Regions from separate parts of the Salinarimonas chemoclinalis genome, predicted to be linked through region 3. Evidence: predicted binding sites of a transcription regulator. Region 3 holds the regulator's gene; each other region holds the start of a gene.
What was found. The regulator HrcA, encoded in region 3, represses chaperone genes, less so after heat shock. The targets are predictions, from matches to a motif close to GTTAGCACTCNCNNNNNGNGAGTGCTAAC.

Region 1 (5,439 bases), on a different contig from region 3:
GCGAGATCCAGATCGCGTCGACGCCCAGCGCGACCACGTGGTCGAGGCGGCGCGCGATGCCGGCGAGGTCGCCGACGCCGTCGCCGGTCGTGTCCTGGTAGGAGCGCGGGTAGATCTGGTAGACGACGGCGCTTCGCCACCAGGGCGTGGCGTCGGGGCTGTGCGTCATGCACGCGGCTCCGGCATGAGGTTATTCGGGATTGCACCCCGCATAGGCGATCGGGCGCGTCGATGCCAGGGAAAATCGATCCAAACTGCGGCGCGGGTCGGCGCGGTAGACGAGGGCGTCGAAGCGGCGGCCCGCGCGCGGCTCCTCCTCCGCCCGCCACCACGCGTCCGCCCCCGCAGCCATGGGCCGAGTCATCGTCGAGAATCGACACGAATGTGAGCGCAACAGCGAAGATGCCCCCGGGTCTCCCCGGGGGCCTCCGCGTTCGTCGCGTCTCGCGTGTCGGTGACGCGGGACGAGCGCCGGGCTCAGAAGCCCATGTCGCCCATGCCGCCCATGCCGCCCATGCCGCCGCCGCCACCGCCGCCGCCGGCGGACTCGCGCTTGGGCGCCTCGGCGATCATCGCCTCGGTGGTGATCAGCAGGCCCGCCACGGAGGCGGCGTCCTGGAGCGCGGTGCGCACGACCTTGGCGGGGTCGACGATGCCGGCCTGCAGCATGTCGACGTACTCCTCGGTCTGGGCGTTGAAGCCGTAGGTCTCGGAGGCGTTGTCCTGGATCTTGCCCACGACGATCGAGCCCTCGACGCCCGAGTTCTCGGCGATCTGGCGGATCGGCGCCTCGAGCGCGCGCAGCACGATCTTGATGCCGGCGCGGATGTCCGGGTTGTCCGAGGTGAGCTTCTCGACCGCCTTCTTGGCGCGCAGCAGCGCGGTGCCGCCGCCGGGGACGATGCCTTCCTCGACCGCCGCGCGGGTGGCGTTCAGCGCGTCGTCGACGCGGTCCTTCTTCTCCTTGACCTCGACCTCGGTCGCACCGCCGACGCGGATGACGGCCACGCCGCCCGCGAGCTTGGCGAGACGCTCCTGGAGCTTCTCACGGTCGTAGTCCGAGGAGGTCTCCTCGATCTGCGCCTTGATCTGCTGGACGCGGGCCTCGATGTCGTCCTTCGAGCCGGCGCCGTCGATGATCGTGGTGTTCTCCTTCTCGATGCGCACGCGCTTGGCGCGGCCGAGCATGTCGAGCGTCACGTTCTCGAGCTTGATGCCGAGGTCCTCGGAGACGGCGGTGCCGCCGGTGAGGATGGCGATGTCCTCGAGCATGGCCTTGCGGCGATCGCCGAAGCCCGGAGCCTTGACGGCCGCGACCTTGAGGCCGCCGCGCAGCTTGTTGACGACGAGCGTGGCGAGCGCCTCGCCCTCGATGTCCTCGGCGACGATCAGCAGCGGCTTGCCCGACTGCACGACCGACTCGAGGATCGGCAGCATCGCCTGGAGCGAGGAGAGCTTCTTCTCGTGGATGAGGATGTAGGGATCGTCGAGTTCGGCGATCATCTTCTCCGCGTTCGTGATGAAGTACGGGGAGAGATAGCCGCGATCGAACTGCATGCCCTCGACGATGTCGACCTCGGTCTCGGCGGTCTTCGCCTCCTCGACCGTGATGACGCCCTCGTTGCCGACCTTCTGCATGGCGTTGGCGATCATCTCGCCGATCAGCGCGTCGCCGTTGGCGGAGATGGTGCCGACCTGAGCGACCTCGCCGGTCGAGGCGACCTTGCGGGCGCGGGCCTGGATGTCGGCGACCGCCGCGGCGGTGGCCATGTCGACGCCGCGCTTGAGGTCCATCGGGTTCATGCCCGCGGCCACCGCCTTGGCGCCCTCCTTGACGATCGACTGGGCGAGAACGGTCGCGGTCGTCGTGCCGTCGCCGGCGAGGTCGTTGGTCTTCGAGGCCACTTCGCGCACCATCTGCGCGCCCATGTTCTCGAACTTGTCGGCGAGCTCGATCTCCTTGGCGACGGTGACGCCGTCCTTGGTGATGCGCGGGGCGCCGAACGACTTCTCGATGACGACGTTGCGGCCCTTCGGGCCGAGCGTCACCTTCACCGCGTCGGCGAGAATGTCGACGCCGCGCAGCATGCGCTCGCGGGCGTCGGCCGAGAACTTCACTTCCTTGGCTGCCATGTGCTCAAATCCTCGAGTATGCGGCCTCGGGGCGGCTCGGGAGGAGCCGACGCGCGCGAGGCCCGGTCAACGGACGGGGCGGCGGACCGCGCGCCTCAGGCGGCGACGACGCCCATGATGTCGCTCTCCTTCATGATGAGGAGATCCTGGCCGTCGATGCGCACCTCGGTGCCCGACCACTTGCCGAAGAGCACGCGGTCGCCGGCCTTGACGTCGAGCGGCTGGACCTTGCCGGTCTCGTCGCGGGCGCCGGGGCCCACCGCCACGATCTCGCCCTCCTGGGGCTTCTCCTTGGCGGTGTCGGGGATGATGATCCCGCCCTTCGTCTTCTCCTCCGCCTCGATACGGCGGACGACGACGCGGTCGTGCAGGGGACGGAAGTTCATGGATGGCGTCCTCTATGCAGGCGGGGCGCGGTCGGATAGAACACGCCCGCCGTCAGGGTTGCTCGTGGCTGTTGGCACTCACGCGAAGGGAGTGCCAAAGCATGCTCGCGAGATAGGCGGGTTGGGGCGTCGTGTCAAGGACGACACGCCTATCGCCGCGACGCCACCACAGCCCCCGCCACGATCAGCCCCGCGCCGGCGAGCGTCGCCCAGCCCGGCACCTCCCCGAACATCACGAGCCCCAGGGCCGCCGCCCAGACGAGCGCGGTGTAGTCGATCGGCGCGATGCGGGCGGCTTCCGCCGAGCGGAAGGCGCGGGCCAAGAGCAGGTGGCCGCCGACGCCCAGCGTGCCGACGAGGCAGAACAGGAGGGCGAGGTCGCCGGTCAGGGGCTCCCAGACGACGGCGGCGGGGCCCGCGAGCACGAGGGCGGGGAACAGGTGCTGCAGCGCCACGATGGTGACGACGCCGTCGATGCGCGCGCGGGCGCGCACCAGCACCATGGCCAGCGCGTAGAACACCGCCGCGGCCAGCCCCGCGGCGACGCCGATCGGATCGAGCGTCACGCCGGACGCGAAACCACGAGAGAAGCCTCCCTGGCCGAACACGATCACCAGCATGCCGGCGAAGCCGATCGCGAGCGCGGCGAGCGCGCGGGCGCCGACCCGCTCCTTCAGGATCAGCGCGCCGAACAGCGCCATGAAGCCCGGCGCGAGGAACGACAGCGCCGTCGCCTCCGCGAGCGGCAGGCGGGAGAGGGCGGTGAAGAAGCTCAGGCCGGTCGCCACCACGAGGAGCCCGCGCACGAAGTTGATCCGCAGCGTCTCCCAGGAGGGGACCCGCGGTCGCGTCCACGCCACCACCGCCGCGATCGCGAACGCCCCGAAGGCGAAGCGCAGGAACGTGACCTGCACGACCGGCAGGCTGGCGGTCGCGAGCTTCACGGCCGCGTCCATCGCCGACAGGAGCCCGATGCCGAGCACCGCGTCGCGGATCGCGCGGGGGAGGGAGGCGGGGGCCGCGTCGCGGCCGGTGGGGGCGGGCATGGGGGACGGGGTCCGGTTGGCGAGGCGACCTTCTCGCACGCACCGGGCCGACGCGTAAGGCCTCCGCGGCCGCTCACGTGGAGATCGTTCGCCGCCACCGCTCCGGCGTGATCCCGAAGGCCGCCTTGAACTGCCGCGTCATGTGGCTCTGGTCGGCGAAGCCGGCGGCCAGCGCGGCCTCCGCCAGCGGGGTGCCGGTGCGGATCGCGACGCGGGCCTGCTCGAGGCGGCGCATGACGAGGTAGCGGTGGGGGCTCGTGCCGTAGCGGCCGCGGAACTGGCGGGCGAACGTGTAGCGGTCGAGACCCGTGAGAGCTTCGAGCGCCTGCGAGCGGACGGGCTCGCCCGCCGCGGTGGCGTGGGCGGCGAGGTGGTCGCGGGCTCTCTCCAGGGCGGCGGCGATGCCGGGCCGCGCGGGGCGTCGCACCGCCGACGGGTCGAGGGCGACGAGGGAGTCGGCGAGCGCCGCCAGCGCGGCATCCGCGGCGAGCGGCTCCAGCGGCGCGTCGAGATCGGCGAGGAGGCCTCTCACGGCGGCGACGAGGCGCGGGTCGCGCGAGACGGGATCGCGCAGGAAGGGCAGGGCGCCGAGCGCTTCCCCCGCCGCCTCGCGCACGAGCCGGGGCTCGACGTAGGCCATGCGGTAGGCGAAGCCGGCCTCGTCGCCCGCGCGCCCGTCGTGGCGCTCGTCGGGATGGATGACCAGCGCGCAGCCGGTGCGCCCGTCCGCCCGGGTGCCGCGGTAGTCGAAGCTCTGAACGCCGCCGAGCGTGAGCCCGATCGCGTAGGAATCGTGCCGGTGCGGTTCGTAGGCGCGGCCGGCGAAGCGCGCGGCGATGCGCTCGACGCCCGGCGCGCCGGTGCCGAGCCGAATCGCATCGCGCGCGGTCGCGCACGATCGTTCAAGACCGCCCTGCGAGGCGTGGGGCATGGGCGAGGCTCCGATCGCGCTTCGACAGGAGACGAGCATGCCCGACGAGACCACGCACGCAAAGGCCCGAGGTGCCGGCTCCGCCGCGGACGCGCCCCTCGCCACCTATGCCCAGCTCGCGCTGGCGACCCTGCTCTGGGCAGGGGTGTTCGTGGCCGGCAAGATCGCGCTCGAGGTGCTCGACCCGGTCTTCCTCGCGGCGGCGCGGTTCGCGGTAGGGGCGCTGGCGGTCGGGGTGGTCGTCGTGGCGACTCGGCGCGTCGCGCGGGCGAGCGCGACGGAGCTCGCGCTCTTCGCGCGCATCGGCTTCCTCGGCGTGTTCGCCTACAACATCCTGTTCACGATCGCGCTCGACCTGTCGACGCCGCTCCACGGCCTCGTGATCATCGCCACCACGCCGGCCTGGACGGCGGCGCTCTCGCTCGTCCTGCTCCGCCTGCCCGTGCGAGGTGCCCAGGCTCTCGGCTTCGCCTGCGCCTTCGCGGCGGTGCTCGTCGTCGTCGCGTCGGAGGCGCGGGAGGCGGGATGGAGGCTCGCGGCGGGGACGCTGTCGGGCGACCTCCTCTTCGTCGCCGCCGCCGTCGTCTGGGCGCTCTACACGATCGCGGTGAAGCGGGCGCTGGCGGTTCATTCGGCGAACGTCCTCACCGGCTGGAGCCTCGTCCTCGGTGCTCTGATGCTGGCGCCCGCGGCCGTGTTCGCCACGAACGTCCCCGCGGAGATCGCCGCGATGCGGCCCTTCGACGTCGCCGCCGTGCTCTACATGGGCGTGCTCGCCACCCTCGTCGCATTCTGGCTCTGGTCGCGCGGTGTAGCCGACATCGGGCCGGCGCGGGCGTCGGTGTTCCTCAACCTCGTCCCGATCTGGGGTGCCGCGATGACGGCGATCGCCTTCGCGACGCTGCCGTCGCCCACGATCCTCGCCGCGATCGCGTTGGCCATC
Region 2 (5,439 bases), on a different contig from region 3:
CCCGCGCTCCACCACCGGAATGCCGGAGATGTGGTTGCGCTTCATCAGCTCGAGCGCGTCGGCCAGCGTCTCGTCGGGGTGGATGGTGATCGGGTCCATCACCATGCCCGACTCGTACTTCTTGACGAGGCGCACCTGCTTGGCCTGCTCGTCGGGCTCGAGGTTACGGTGGATGACGCCGATACCGCCCATCTGGGCCATGGCGATCGCCATCCGGCCCTCGGTGACCGTGTCCATCGCCGAGGCGACGATCGGCAGGTTGAGGCGGATCCGGCTGGTGAGCCGGGTGCGCACGTCCACCTGCGAGGGCAGCACCTCGGAATGGGCGGGGCGCAGCAGGACGTCGTCGAAGGTCAGGCCCTCGGTCAGTCGGTCTTCGATCAATCGGGCCATGGATCCAACTCCCTCGCGGCGGGAACGGCAGCGCGGCGCGTCACGCGCCCGCGGCCCTGAGTTGGCGTGGGTCCGTATCACGCCGATGACGGCCGGTCGAGAGGCTCTCGCGCCGCAGCACGGCGGGGTGCCGGAGGCCGTGCTTGCCGGGGAGACCGGCAGGCTCTACCTCGATGCGATGGACACCGATCCGAGCGAGCCGCCCGAGGCGGTGCGGCGCAAGACCTACCACCACGGCAACCTGCGCGAGGCGCTGGTCGAGGCCGCGCGGGTGCTGATCGAGGAGAAGGGTCCGCTCGGCTTCACCATGGCGGAGGCGGCGCGCGCGGCGGGGGTGAGCCCCGCGGCGCCCTACCGGCATTTCGCCGGGCGCGAGGAGCTGATCGAGGCGGTGGCGCTCCAGGGCTTCACGCTCTTCGCGGAGCGGTTGGAGAGCGCCACCGAGGGCGGCGAGAACGCGCCGCTCAAAGCCTTCACGGCGGCGGGGAACGCCTATCTCGACTTCGCCCGCTCGAACCCGGGCTACTACATCGCCATGTTCGAATCGGGCGTGGCGATCTCCGCCAACGCGCAGCTGAACCGAATGGCGGACCGGGCGATGGCGGTCCTGCGGCTGTCGGCCGAGCGGCTCTCCGCGCATCTGCCCGCGGCTAAGCGCCCGCCGGCGGGCATGGTCGCGAACCACATCTGGGCCTTCAGCCACGGCGTCGTCGAACTGTTCGGACGCGGCCGCCCGGGCGCACGCGCGCCCTACTCCGCCGAGGAGATGCTGGAGAGCGGCACCGCCATCTACCTGCGCGGCCTCGGTCTCATCCCCTGAACGCGCGAACGGGAGGCTCGGAGAAATCGCCACCATCGGCTTGACAGTTCGGGACTGGTGGCCCATCTATGTGAATGTGAATAACATTCACATCAAGAGGATCGCCATGCAGACCACGACCATGAGCATGAGCGCGGCGACGGACTGGATCGTCCGCTGTCGCGACTGGCTCGACGAACGCGGAAAAGGCGCCTGGATCGCCGCCATCGTGGCGGGGTTCATCGTCTTCTGGCCCATCGGCTTGGGCCTTCTTCTCTACATGATCGGGAGCAAGCGGATGGCATGCAAGGCCTGGGGCCGGAAGAACCGGCACGCCGTGTCGGGTGCGACGGGCAACGCCGCCTTCGACAGCTATCGCGCCGAGACCCTCAAGCGCCTCGAGGAGGAACGCGACGCGTTCATGTCGTTCCTCGAGGAGCTGCGCCAGGCCAAGGACCGCGCCGAGTTCGACCAGTTCATGGCCCGCCGCAGTGGCGGCGGCAACGCCGCCTGACGACCGATCCGCCGACGGAACATGGAAGAAGCGGCCGTTCGCTCCCGCGGACGGCCCCTTCTCGATTCCACGCACCATCGATGCGTCGTCGACCTCAGAAGTCCATGTCCGGCGCGCCGGCGGGAGCCGGGGCGGCCTTCTTGGGCTTCTCGGCGATCATCGCCTCGGTGGTGACGAGGAGGCCCGCCACGGAGGCGGCGTCCTGCAGCGCCGTGCGCACGACCTTCGCCGGGTCGATCACGCCGAAGGAGAACATGTCGCCGTACTGGCTCGTCTGCGCGTTGAAGCCGAAGCCGTAGTCGCCGTTCTCGAGCACCTTGCCGACGATCACCGAGCCGTCCTCGCCCGCGTTGAGCGCGATCTGGCGCGCCGGCGCCTGGATCGCGCGGCGCACGATCTCGATGCCGGTCTTCTGGTCGTCGTTGGCGGGCGCGAGGCCGGCCAGCGCCTCGACCGCGCGCAGCAGCGCCACGCCGCCGCCCGGCAGGATGCCCTCCTCGACCGCGGCCTTGGTGGCGTGCATCGCGTCGTCGACGCGATCCTTGCGCTCCTTCACCTCGACCTCGGTGGCGCCGCCCACGCGGATCACCGCCACGCCGCCCGCGAGCTTGGCGAGGCGCTCCTGGAGCTTCTCGCGATCGTAGTCGGAGGTGGTCTCCTCGATCTGCGCCTTGATCTGGGCGACGCGCGCCTCGATCTCGGCCTTGGAGCCGGCGCCGTCGACGATCGTGGTGTTCTCCTTCTCGATCACGACCTTCTTGGCGCGGCCGAGCATGTTCAGCGTGACCTTGTCGAGCTTGATGCCCAGGTCCTCGCTGATCGCCGTGCCGCCGGTGAGGATCGCGATGTCCTGCAGCATGGCCTTGCGGCGATCGCCGAAGCCGGGCGCCTTCACCGCCGCGATCTTGAGGCCGCCGCGCAGCTTGTTGACGACGAGCGTGGCGAGCGCCTCGCCCTCGACGTCCTCGGCGATGATGACGAGCGGCTTGCCCGACTGCACCACCGCCTCGAGCACGGGCAGCAGTTCCTGGAGGTTCGAGAGCTTCTTCTCGTGGATGAGGACGTAGGCGTCCTCGAGCTCGACGCGCATCTTCTCGGCGTTGGTCACGAAGTAGGGCGAGAGATAGCCGCGGTCGAACTGCATGCCCTCGACGATGTCGAGCTCGGTCTCGAGGCTCTTGGCCTCCTCCACCGTGATGACGCCCTCGTTGCCGACCTTCGCCATGGCCTCGGCGAGGAAGCGACCGATCTCGGCGTCGCCGTTTGCCGAGATCGTGCCGACCTGGGCGATTTCGTCGTTGTTGGCGATCTTGCGGGCGTTCTTCTTCAGGTCCGCCACGATCGCCTCGACGGCCATGTCGATGCCGCGCTTGAGGTCCATCGGGTTCATGCCGGCGGCCACCGCCTTGGCGCCCTCCTTCACGATGGCCTGGGCGAGCACGGTCGCCGTCGTCGTGCCGTCGCCGGCGAGGTCGTTCGTCTTCGACGCGACTTCGCGCACCATCTGGGCGCCCATGTTCTCGAACTTGTCGGAAAGCTCGATCTCCTTGGCGACGGTGATGCCGTCCTTGGTGATTCGGGGCGCGCCGAACGACTTCTCGATCACGACGTTGCGGCCCTTCGGGCCGAGCGTGACCTTCACCGCATCGGCGAGGATGTCGACGCCGCGCAGCATCTTCTCGCGCGCGTCGGCGGAAAACTTGACGTCCTTGGCAGCCATTGTCGTCACTCCGAAAGAGACATGACGTTGATGTTCGGGGGGATCAGGCGGCCTTCTTCGCCGCCTCGGCGGCGTCGAGCACGCCCATGATGTCGGACTCCTTCATGATCAGGAGGTCCTCGCCGTCGATGCGCACCTCGGTGCCCGACCACTTGCCGAAGAGCACGCGGTCGCCGGCCTTCACCTCGAGCGCGACCACCTCGCCCTTCTCGTCGCGGGCGCCCGGGCCGACCGCCACCACCTCGCCCTGCTGGGGCTTCTCCTTGGCGGTGTCGGGGATGATGATGCCGCCGGCCGTCTTGGTATCGGCCTCGATGCGGCGAACGACCACCCGGTCGTGCAGGGGACGGAACTTCATGGCTTCTCAGTCTCCGAATGATGCGAGATCGTCATGATCCTCACGCGGCGGGTGCGCGCGGATGACGCGCCGCACCCGCCCGAGCGCGGAGGTAATCCGGCCATGGCCGCGCTTCAAGAGGGGGCGACGAAAATTTTGGCACTCGCTGCGGCCGACTGCCAGCAGCCTACGGCCCGAGCGTGGCAGCAGCCCGACCGACATGCTGCCAACACCTTGATATCATGCATGAATCTCCTTTCTCGGGCTTGCGCCCGCTTCCCGCTGTGGCATCATGAACGAGCCGGCGTCCGCGTCGGGAGTGCCACCTGTGCGGGGCCGGCGATCGTCGTCACACGCATGGAGGCCCCCGGCATGGCGTCGACCGCGTTCGCGAAGCAGCTCGAAGGCTACGGCCTGACCACCGCCCGGATTCTCTACCGGCTGCCGGACCACCCCGGCATCCTCCAGACCTACGTCTGGCAGGACTGGGACCGCGCTCCGACCTTTCCGGAGCTCAACGACTTCCTCGCCTTCTGGCGCCGCGAGCTGGACGGCCCGCTCCACTCGGTCACGGTGGCGCACCAGGGGCTGATCCGCCCGGCGGAGTTCAAGGCGGTGGACGGCATCGTCACGCTGCACTGAGCCGCTGGCGCGCGGGCGGGTGCCCCCCTATGTGAGGGGGCCCGAACTCGCACCCCCGGCCGGTCCCGTGCAGCGCACCTCGGAGATCCTCGAGCGGCTCGTCGCGCACGAGATGGACGAGACGATCACGCTCGGCGAGATCGTCGCGCGGCTGCGGGCGCGGGCATTCGGGATCCTGCTGATCCTGTTCGCGGCGCCGATGCTGATCCCGACGCCGCCGGGCTTCTCCACCGTCGCGGGCCTGCTGATCGCGTCCGTCGCGGTCCAGTTCGTGCTCCTACGGCGCACGCTGCGCCTGCCGCACAGGCTCCGGCGCCGGACCATCCAGACGGCCTTCATGAGGCGGGTCGTCGCCTGGACGGTGCCGAAGCTGCGGCGCATCGAGCGCTGGTCGCGCCCGCGCGCCGTCTCCTTCACCCGCCTGCGCGCCCGCCGTCCGCTCGGGGTGCTGATTCTCGTGCTGGCCGCCATCATGGCGCTGCCGATCCCGATCGTCGGCAACACGCCGCCGGCGATCGCCATCGTGCTGATGGGCTTCGGCATGATCGAGCGCGACGGCGCCTTCGTCGGCGCGGGCGTGACGGTGGGCCTGATCGCGATCGGCCTGATCGCGGGCCTGGCGCTCGGCCTCGGCGCGGCGTTCGAGGCCTTCGTGCCGGCGAGCTGGCTCGCGGCCCTGCCGTTCTGAGCGGACCCTTTCCCATCGCGGCGACTCCGCCCATATTGCGGCCATGGCGCGATCCCCGAAATCCTCCCCCAACGCTCCGACTTCCGATACCGGCGCGCCCGCGCGCAAGGGCGCGCGGCCGAGGGCGCAGAAACCCGAGCTGAAGCCGCTCGACGAGCATCTGGCGGAGCTGCTGAACCCGGCGCTCTCGAAGAAGAAGAGCGGTGATTCGGCCGGCTCTTCCGGACTCTCGGGCTTCGCCGAAGCGCCCCAGCGCGGGTTCGAGACCGGCTTCGTCGGCGAGCTCGACCCCGGCGTCGCCTCGCCCGCCGCGCGCGATCTCGCGGAGCGCCCCGACGGGCCGCCG
Region 3 (5,439 bases):
GAAGCGCGCGGCGATCCTGCCCTACATCCACGCCTGGGCGCAGAGCGGCGCGGAGCTGTCGGGCGAGGCGGTCTATCGCGGCTTCTCGCAGATCGACGCCATGCGCAAGGCGACGCTTTCCGCCAGCGCGCCCTACGACCTCGTGATCTCGCCGACGGCCCCGATGCCGACCTACCCGGCGGACTGGGCCTCGCCGACCAACGACTGGCGGCGCCCCTTCGAGCACATCGGCTTCACGGTGGGCTTCAACATGTCCGAGCAGCCGGCGATCTCGGTGAACTGCGGCTACACGGCGAGCGGCCTGCCCATCGGCCTCCAGATCGCCGGCGCGCGCTTCGCGGACACGGCCGTGCTGCGCGCCGCGGCGGCGTTCGAGCGCCTGCGCGGGCCGCAGCGGGCCTGGCCGACGGTGGGGTGAACGCCCGCGCTGCTTCCTCCCCGCGGGGACCAGTGGGGAGGTGGCGCCTCACGCCGCGCCGTGGACGTCCTCCCACCGGCGCATGCGCGAGACGAGCGCGCCGTAGGGCACGAGCGCGACCGCGGCGACGGCGAGCTTCACCGTCCAGTCGGCGAGCGCCAGCGTCTGCCAGGGCAGCGCGATGCAGTCGTCGGCGATACCGACGACGCCGAGCATCCCGGTGATCGTCGTGTCGCCGAGGACGGGCCCGCAATGGAAGGCGAGGGAGAAGAAGATCGCCGTGTCGAGCGCCGATGCCAGCACCGAGGAGGTGAGCGGCGCGATCCACCAGGCCTTTGCGCGCAGCCCGTTGAAGATCGCCACGTCGAGGAGCTGGGCCGAGAGGAAGGCGACGCCCGACGCGATCGCGATCCGCGGCGTCGCGAAATAGATCGACAGCGCCACCGCCAGCGCGAAGCCGGCATAGACCACCCGGCGTGCGCCGGCGGGGCCGAAGCGGCGGTTGGCGAGGTCGGTCACCAGGAAGGCGAAGGGATAGGTGAAGGCGCCCCAGGTCAGCCAGTCCTGCAGGCCGAAGGCCTGGATCGGGTGCTGCACGAGGATGTTCGAGGCGACCACCACGAGCGCCATCGCCGCGACGGCGAGGAGCATCGGGCTGCGGTCGTCGCTGCGCAGGGCGGACATGGGCGGGCCTTCGGATGCTGGAAACGGCGAAGGGCGACCGCGAGGCCGCCCGTCGATGTCGTCTCGGCGAGAGATGGAACGTGGGCCGCGGGTCAGCCGGCGGCGGCGTCCGCCATCTGCTTCTTCGCGATCTCGCGCTTCACGCCGAGCGCCGTCTGCGACAGCTCCACGTCCTTCGCCTTGGCGAGGAAGGCGTCGAGCCCGCCGCGATGCTCGACCGTGCGCAGCGCGGCGGCCGAGATGCGCATGCGCACCGAGCGGCCCAGCGCGTCGGACTGGAGCGTCACGTTGACGAGGTTGGGCAGGAAGCGGCGCTTCGTCTTGCGGTTCGAGTGGCTCACGAGGTGGCCGGTCAGAACGGCCTTGCCGGTCAGTTCGCAACGGCGCGACATGATCTCTTACGTCCTATCGTCGATGAGGTGCGGCCGCGTCTCTCCCCCACGCTCCCGCGCGCGACGCGCGCCGATGCGGGGCGACCGGACACCGGTGTCCCTGGAAGGTTGGAGCCTATAGGCGCAAAGCCCCCGGCGCGTCAAGGATAGGAGAGCGTTAACCTTCCGGCTCGATGGTCGAGATCGCCTCGACAACGCCCGATTCGCCGGGGAGCCTCTCACGACGACGTCGTGCGCCGGCTCCCGGCGCCGACGGGACCCGACGGGACCCAAGGAAACGCCATGCGCGCGCGCCGCCTCGCACAAGCCCTGCTCGCCGCCGCCTTCGGGGCGGCCCTCGCCGCGTCACCGGGCGGGGCCGCCGCGAGCGGCTCGTCCTTCGACGCCACCTACGGCATCTGGCTCGCGGGATTTCCCATCGGCGAGGCGGACGTCACGTCCGCCTCCGACGGGCGACGCTACGAGATTTCCGTCCAGGCCCGCCTGGTCGGGCTCGCGGGCCTGATCACCGACGGGCGCGGGGCGGCCACCGCGACGGGCCGCGTCGACGGCGAGCGGGTGACGCCCGCGAGCTTCGCGGTGAATTCGGCGTCGAGCCGCGCGAGCCGGACCGTGCGCATGGGCCTCTCCGGCGGCGCGGTCTCGGCGGTCGAGATCCTGCCCCCGCTCCCCGAGCACCCCGACCGGGTGCCGGTGCGCTCCGCCCATCGCCGCGGCGTGGTCGACCCGGTGAGCGCCTTTCTCTTCCCCGCGCGCGGGCGACTCGCGCCGACCGACCCGGGCCAGTGCGAGCGCACCCTGCCGGTGTTCGACGGCGCCTCGCGCTTCGACATCGTGCTGAGCTACGGCGGCACGCGCGACCTCGACAAGCCGGGCTATTCCGGCCCCGTGCTGATCTGCACGGCGCGCTTCCGCGCCGTCTCGGGCCATCGCCAGGGCAAGGAGGCCGTGCGCTTCATGGAGGACAACCGCGACATGGCGGTCTGGCTCGCCCCGGTGGACGCGGGGGGCGTGCTGCTGCCGATGCGAATCGAGGTGCGCACGCAGATCGGCATGAGCATCATCGAGGCCTCGCGGGTGTCGATCGACGGCGGTGGGGTGGCACGGCGCGCCTCGAACTGACGCGACCGCGCCGATCCGCCGCTTGCGCATGGGCGAGGGGCGGGTCACATAATCGTGCATGACCGACACCATGCACGATCAGATGCAAGATCACTCGCGATGACAGGCGAGAGCCCATCCCGCGCCGACCTCGTCGGCCGTCCTCCCGGCCAGGCGCAGGCGCTGACCGAACTCAACGAGCGCTCGCGCGAGATCTTCCGGCAGATCGTCGAGAGCTACCTCGCCACCGGCGAGCCGGTGGGCTCGCGCAACATCTCCAAGCTTCTCCACGCGCCGCTCTCGCCGGCCTCCGTGCGCAACGTGATGGCCGACCTCGAGCAGGCCGGCCTGATCTTCGCGCCGCACACCTCCGCCGGGCGGCTGCCGACGGAGACGGGCCTGCGCTTCTTCGTCGACGCCATGCTCGAACTCGGCGACCTCTCGCTCGAGGAGCGCGGCAACATCGAGGCGCAGATGCGCGCGGCCGCGCAGGCGCGCGACTTCGAGAGCGCGCTCGCGGAAGCCTCCGCCATGCTCTCGGGCCTCTCGCGCGGGGCGGGCGTCGTCGTCACCTCGAAGCAGGACCCGCGGCTCAAGCACATCGAGTTCGTGCGCCTCGACCCCGCCCGCGCCCTCGTCGTCCTGGTCTCGGAGGACGGCTCGGTCGAGAACCGCCTGCTCGACCTGCCCCCGGGCCTGCCGGCCTCGGCCCTGACCGAGGCCGCGAACTTCCTCAACGCGCGCATCCGCGGCAAGACGCTCGCGGAGGTCCGCGACGAGACCCGCGCCCTGCGCGAGGCGATGGAGCGCGAGCTCGACGCGCTCACCGCCCGGCTGATCGAGGCGGGCGTGGCGCTGCCCACGGAGGGCGCCGTCGAGCGCCACCTGATCGTGCGCGGCCAGGCGAACCTGCTCGCCGACCTGCAGGCGCTCGAGGACCTGGAGCGCATCCGTCTCCTGTTCGAGGACCTCGAGACCCAGACCGACGTGATCGACCTGCTCGGCCGCGCCGAGGCGGGCGAGGGCGTGCGCATCTTCATCGGCTCGGAGAACAAGCTGTTCTCGCTGTCGGGCTCCTCCCTCGTCGCCGCGCCCTTCCGCGACGGCGGGCAGAAGATCGTCGGCGTGCTCGGCGTCATCGGCCCGACGCGGCTCAACTACGCGCGCATCGTGCCGATGGTCGACTACACGGCCAAGGTGCTCTCGCGGATGCTGGAGGGTGGCGGGAGGTAGTCCGCCCGCCTGCGGCGCCGAGTTGAACCCGCACCCGGGTTTCCGCTATTGCTCCGAGGAGCGGCGGGCCCCCCCGCCCGCGGAACGGATGACGCGATGAACAAGATCGAGCGGCCGGGCGGCGAGGCGGAGGTCGAGTACCTGGATTCGAGCTTCCGCGTGGTGAAGCCCGGTACCTTCGTGCGCTGCGGCGTGACCGGAGAGGCGATCCCGCTCGAGCGGCTGCGCTACTGGAGCGTCCCGCGCCAGGAAGCCTACGCGAGCCCTCAGGCGGCGCTGGTGCGTCTCGGCTACGCGAAGAACGCCCCCCCGGCGGAGGGCTAGACCGACGTCGCGACGCGCAGGCGCGCGGCGAGCAGCGCCCGTACGCCCTCGACGTCCTCGAACCGCGCCGCGACCGGCAGCGCGAGGAGCCCCTCCAGCGCCGGGAGGCGAGCCGCGTCCTTCTCGGTCGTGATCGGCACCAGCCCGCGGGCGCGGGCATGGTCGAGGAGCGCCTCCGCCTCGCCGCGGCGGTAGACATGGTGGTCGGGAAGGGCGACGCGCTCGACGACGCTCGCGCCGCAATCCTCGAGCGTTCGGAAGAACTTCTCCGGCCGGCCTATCCCGGCGAAGGCGAGGACGCGCGCACCGTCGAGCCGCTCGCCCACCACCGGGTCCGGAGCGAGTCGCGCCTGGAAGACGGGCTTGCCACGTGCGCGGGCCTCCTCCGCCAGCCGTGCACCGGCCGCGCCGCGACCCATCAGCACGAGCGCGTCGACCCGCGGCCATTGCGCGGCGAGCGGCGCGCGCAGCGGCCCCGCGGGCAGGCACAGCCCGTTGCCGACTCCGGTCTCGCCGTCCACGACGGCGAAGGCGAGGTCCTTGGCGAGCGCGGGATTCTGCAGGCCGTCGTCCATGACGATCGCGTCGGCCCCCGCCTCGGCGGCCATCGCGGCGCCGACGACGCGGTCCGGCGAGACGATCGTCGGCCGGGCGCGGGCGAGGAGCAACGCCTCGTCGCCCACCGCGCGATGGTCGTGGCGGGCGGGATCGACGAGGAGCGGCGCGCGCGCCCGCCCGCCGTGCCCGCGCGTCAGGAAGGCCGGCGAGAAGCCGTTCTCGACGAGGAGGGCGGCGAGGGCCACGGCGGTCGGCGTCTTGCCGGCGCCGCCCGCGGTGAAGTTGCCCACGCAGATCACAAGGAGGCCCGCGCGCGCACCGTCCCGCGCCATCCGCCGGGCGGCGACGGCACCGTACAGGGCGCCGGCGGGCGCCAGCAGGCGGGCGGGGAGGCTCGGCGTGCCCGCCGTCCAGAAGCCCGGCGCCCGCATCAGCCGGACGCGCCCGCGCGCAGATCGACGAGGAACGGGTCGATCGCCCGAATCGTGCGCTCCAGCGCCCCGCCGAGGGCATCGACCGCCGCCGTGCCGGCGCGCCCCATCGTGCGCATGCGCCCCGGGTCCGACAGGAGCTGGACCAGCGCCGCCGCGAGCGCGCGCGCGTCCTCGACCGGCAGCGCGCCGCGGGCGCGGTCGATTGCGGCGTACACGTCGGTGAAGTTGTGCACGTGCGTTCCGTGCAGGATCGCCGCGCCGAGCTTCGCCGGCTCGATCGGGTTCTGCCCCCCGT

Region 1: groES (co-chaperone GroES) is a predicted target of HrcA. The motif match lies at 2,590-2,618, and genes of this name have one in related genera.
Region 2: groES (co-chaperone GroES) is a predicted target of HrcA. The motif match lies at 3,919-3,947, and genes of this name have one in related genera.

Annotation. Positions count from the first base shown of each region.
Region 1 covers NZ_JBGMWH010000015.1:67,638-73,076, forward strand. The annotation lists gene AB9M23_RS18390 (alpha-amylase family glycosyl hydrolase) at 1-169, opposite strand, end outside; gene groL (chaperonin GroEL) at 478-2,133, opposite strand; gene groES (co-chaperone GroES) at 2,229-2,519, opposite strand; gene AB9M23_RS18405 (DMT family transporter) at 2,669-3,565, opposite strand; gene AB9M23_RS18410 (AraC family transcriptional regulator) at 3,639-4,496, opposite strand; gene AB9M23_RS18415 (DMT family transporter) at 4,534-5,439, shown strand, end outside.
Region 2 covers NZ_JBGMWH010000001.1:657,081-662,519, reverse strand. The annotation lists gene guaB (IMP dehydrogenase) at 1-393, opposite strand, end outside; gene AB9M23_RS02975 (TetR/AcrR family transcriptional regulator) at 479-1,213, shown strand; gene AB9M23_RS02970 (DUF2852 domain-containing protein) at 1,320-1,706, shown strand; gene groL (chaperonin GroEL) at 1,801-3,426, opposite strand; gene groES (co-chaperone GroES) at 3,470-3,784, opposite strand; gene AB9M23_RS02955 (usg protein) at 4,136-4,405, shown strand; gene AB9M23_RS02950 (exopolysaccharide biosynthesis protein) at 4,473-5,093, shown strand; gene uvrB (excinuclease ABC subunit UvrB) at 5,137-5,439, shown strand, end outside.
Region 3 covers NZ_JBGMWH010000014.1:65,216-70,654, reverse strand. The annotation lists gene AB9M23_RS17930 (amidase) at 1-418, shown strand, start outside; gene AB9M23_RS17925 (queuosine precursor transporter) at 467-1,102, opposite strand; gene rpmB (50S ribosomal protein L28) at 1,195-1,494, opposite strand; gene AB9M23_RS17915 (DUF3108 domain-containing protein) at 1,777-2,616, shown strand; gene hrcA (heat-inducible transcriptional repressor HrcA) at 2,716-3,828, shown strand; gene AB9M23_RS17905 (DUF2093 domain-containing protein) at 3,925-4,152, shown strand; gene lpxK (tetraacyldisaccharide 4'-kinase) at 4,149-5,141, opposite strand; gene AB9M23_RS17895 (3-deoxy-D-manno-octulosonic acid transferase) at 5,141-5,439, opposite strand, start outside.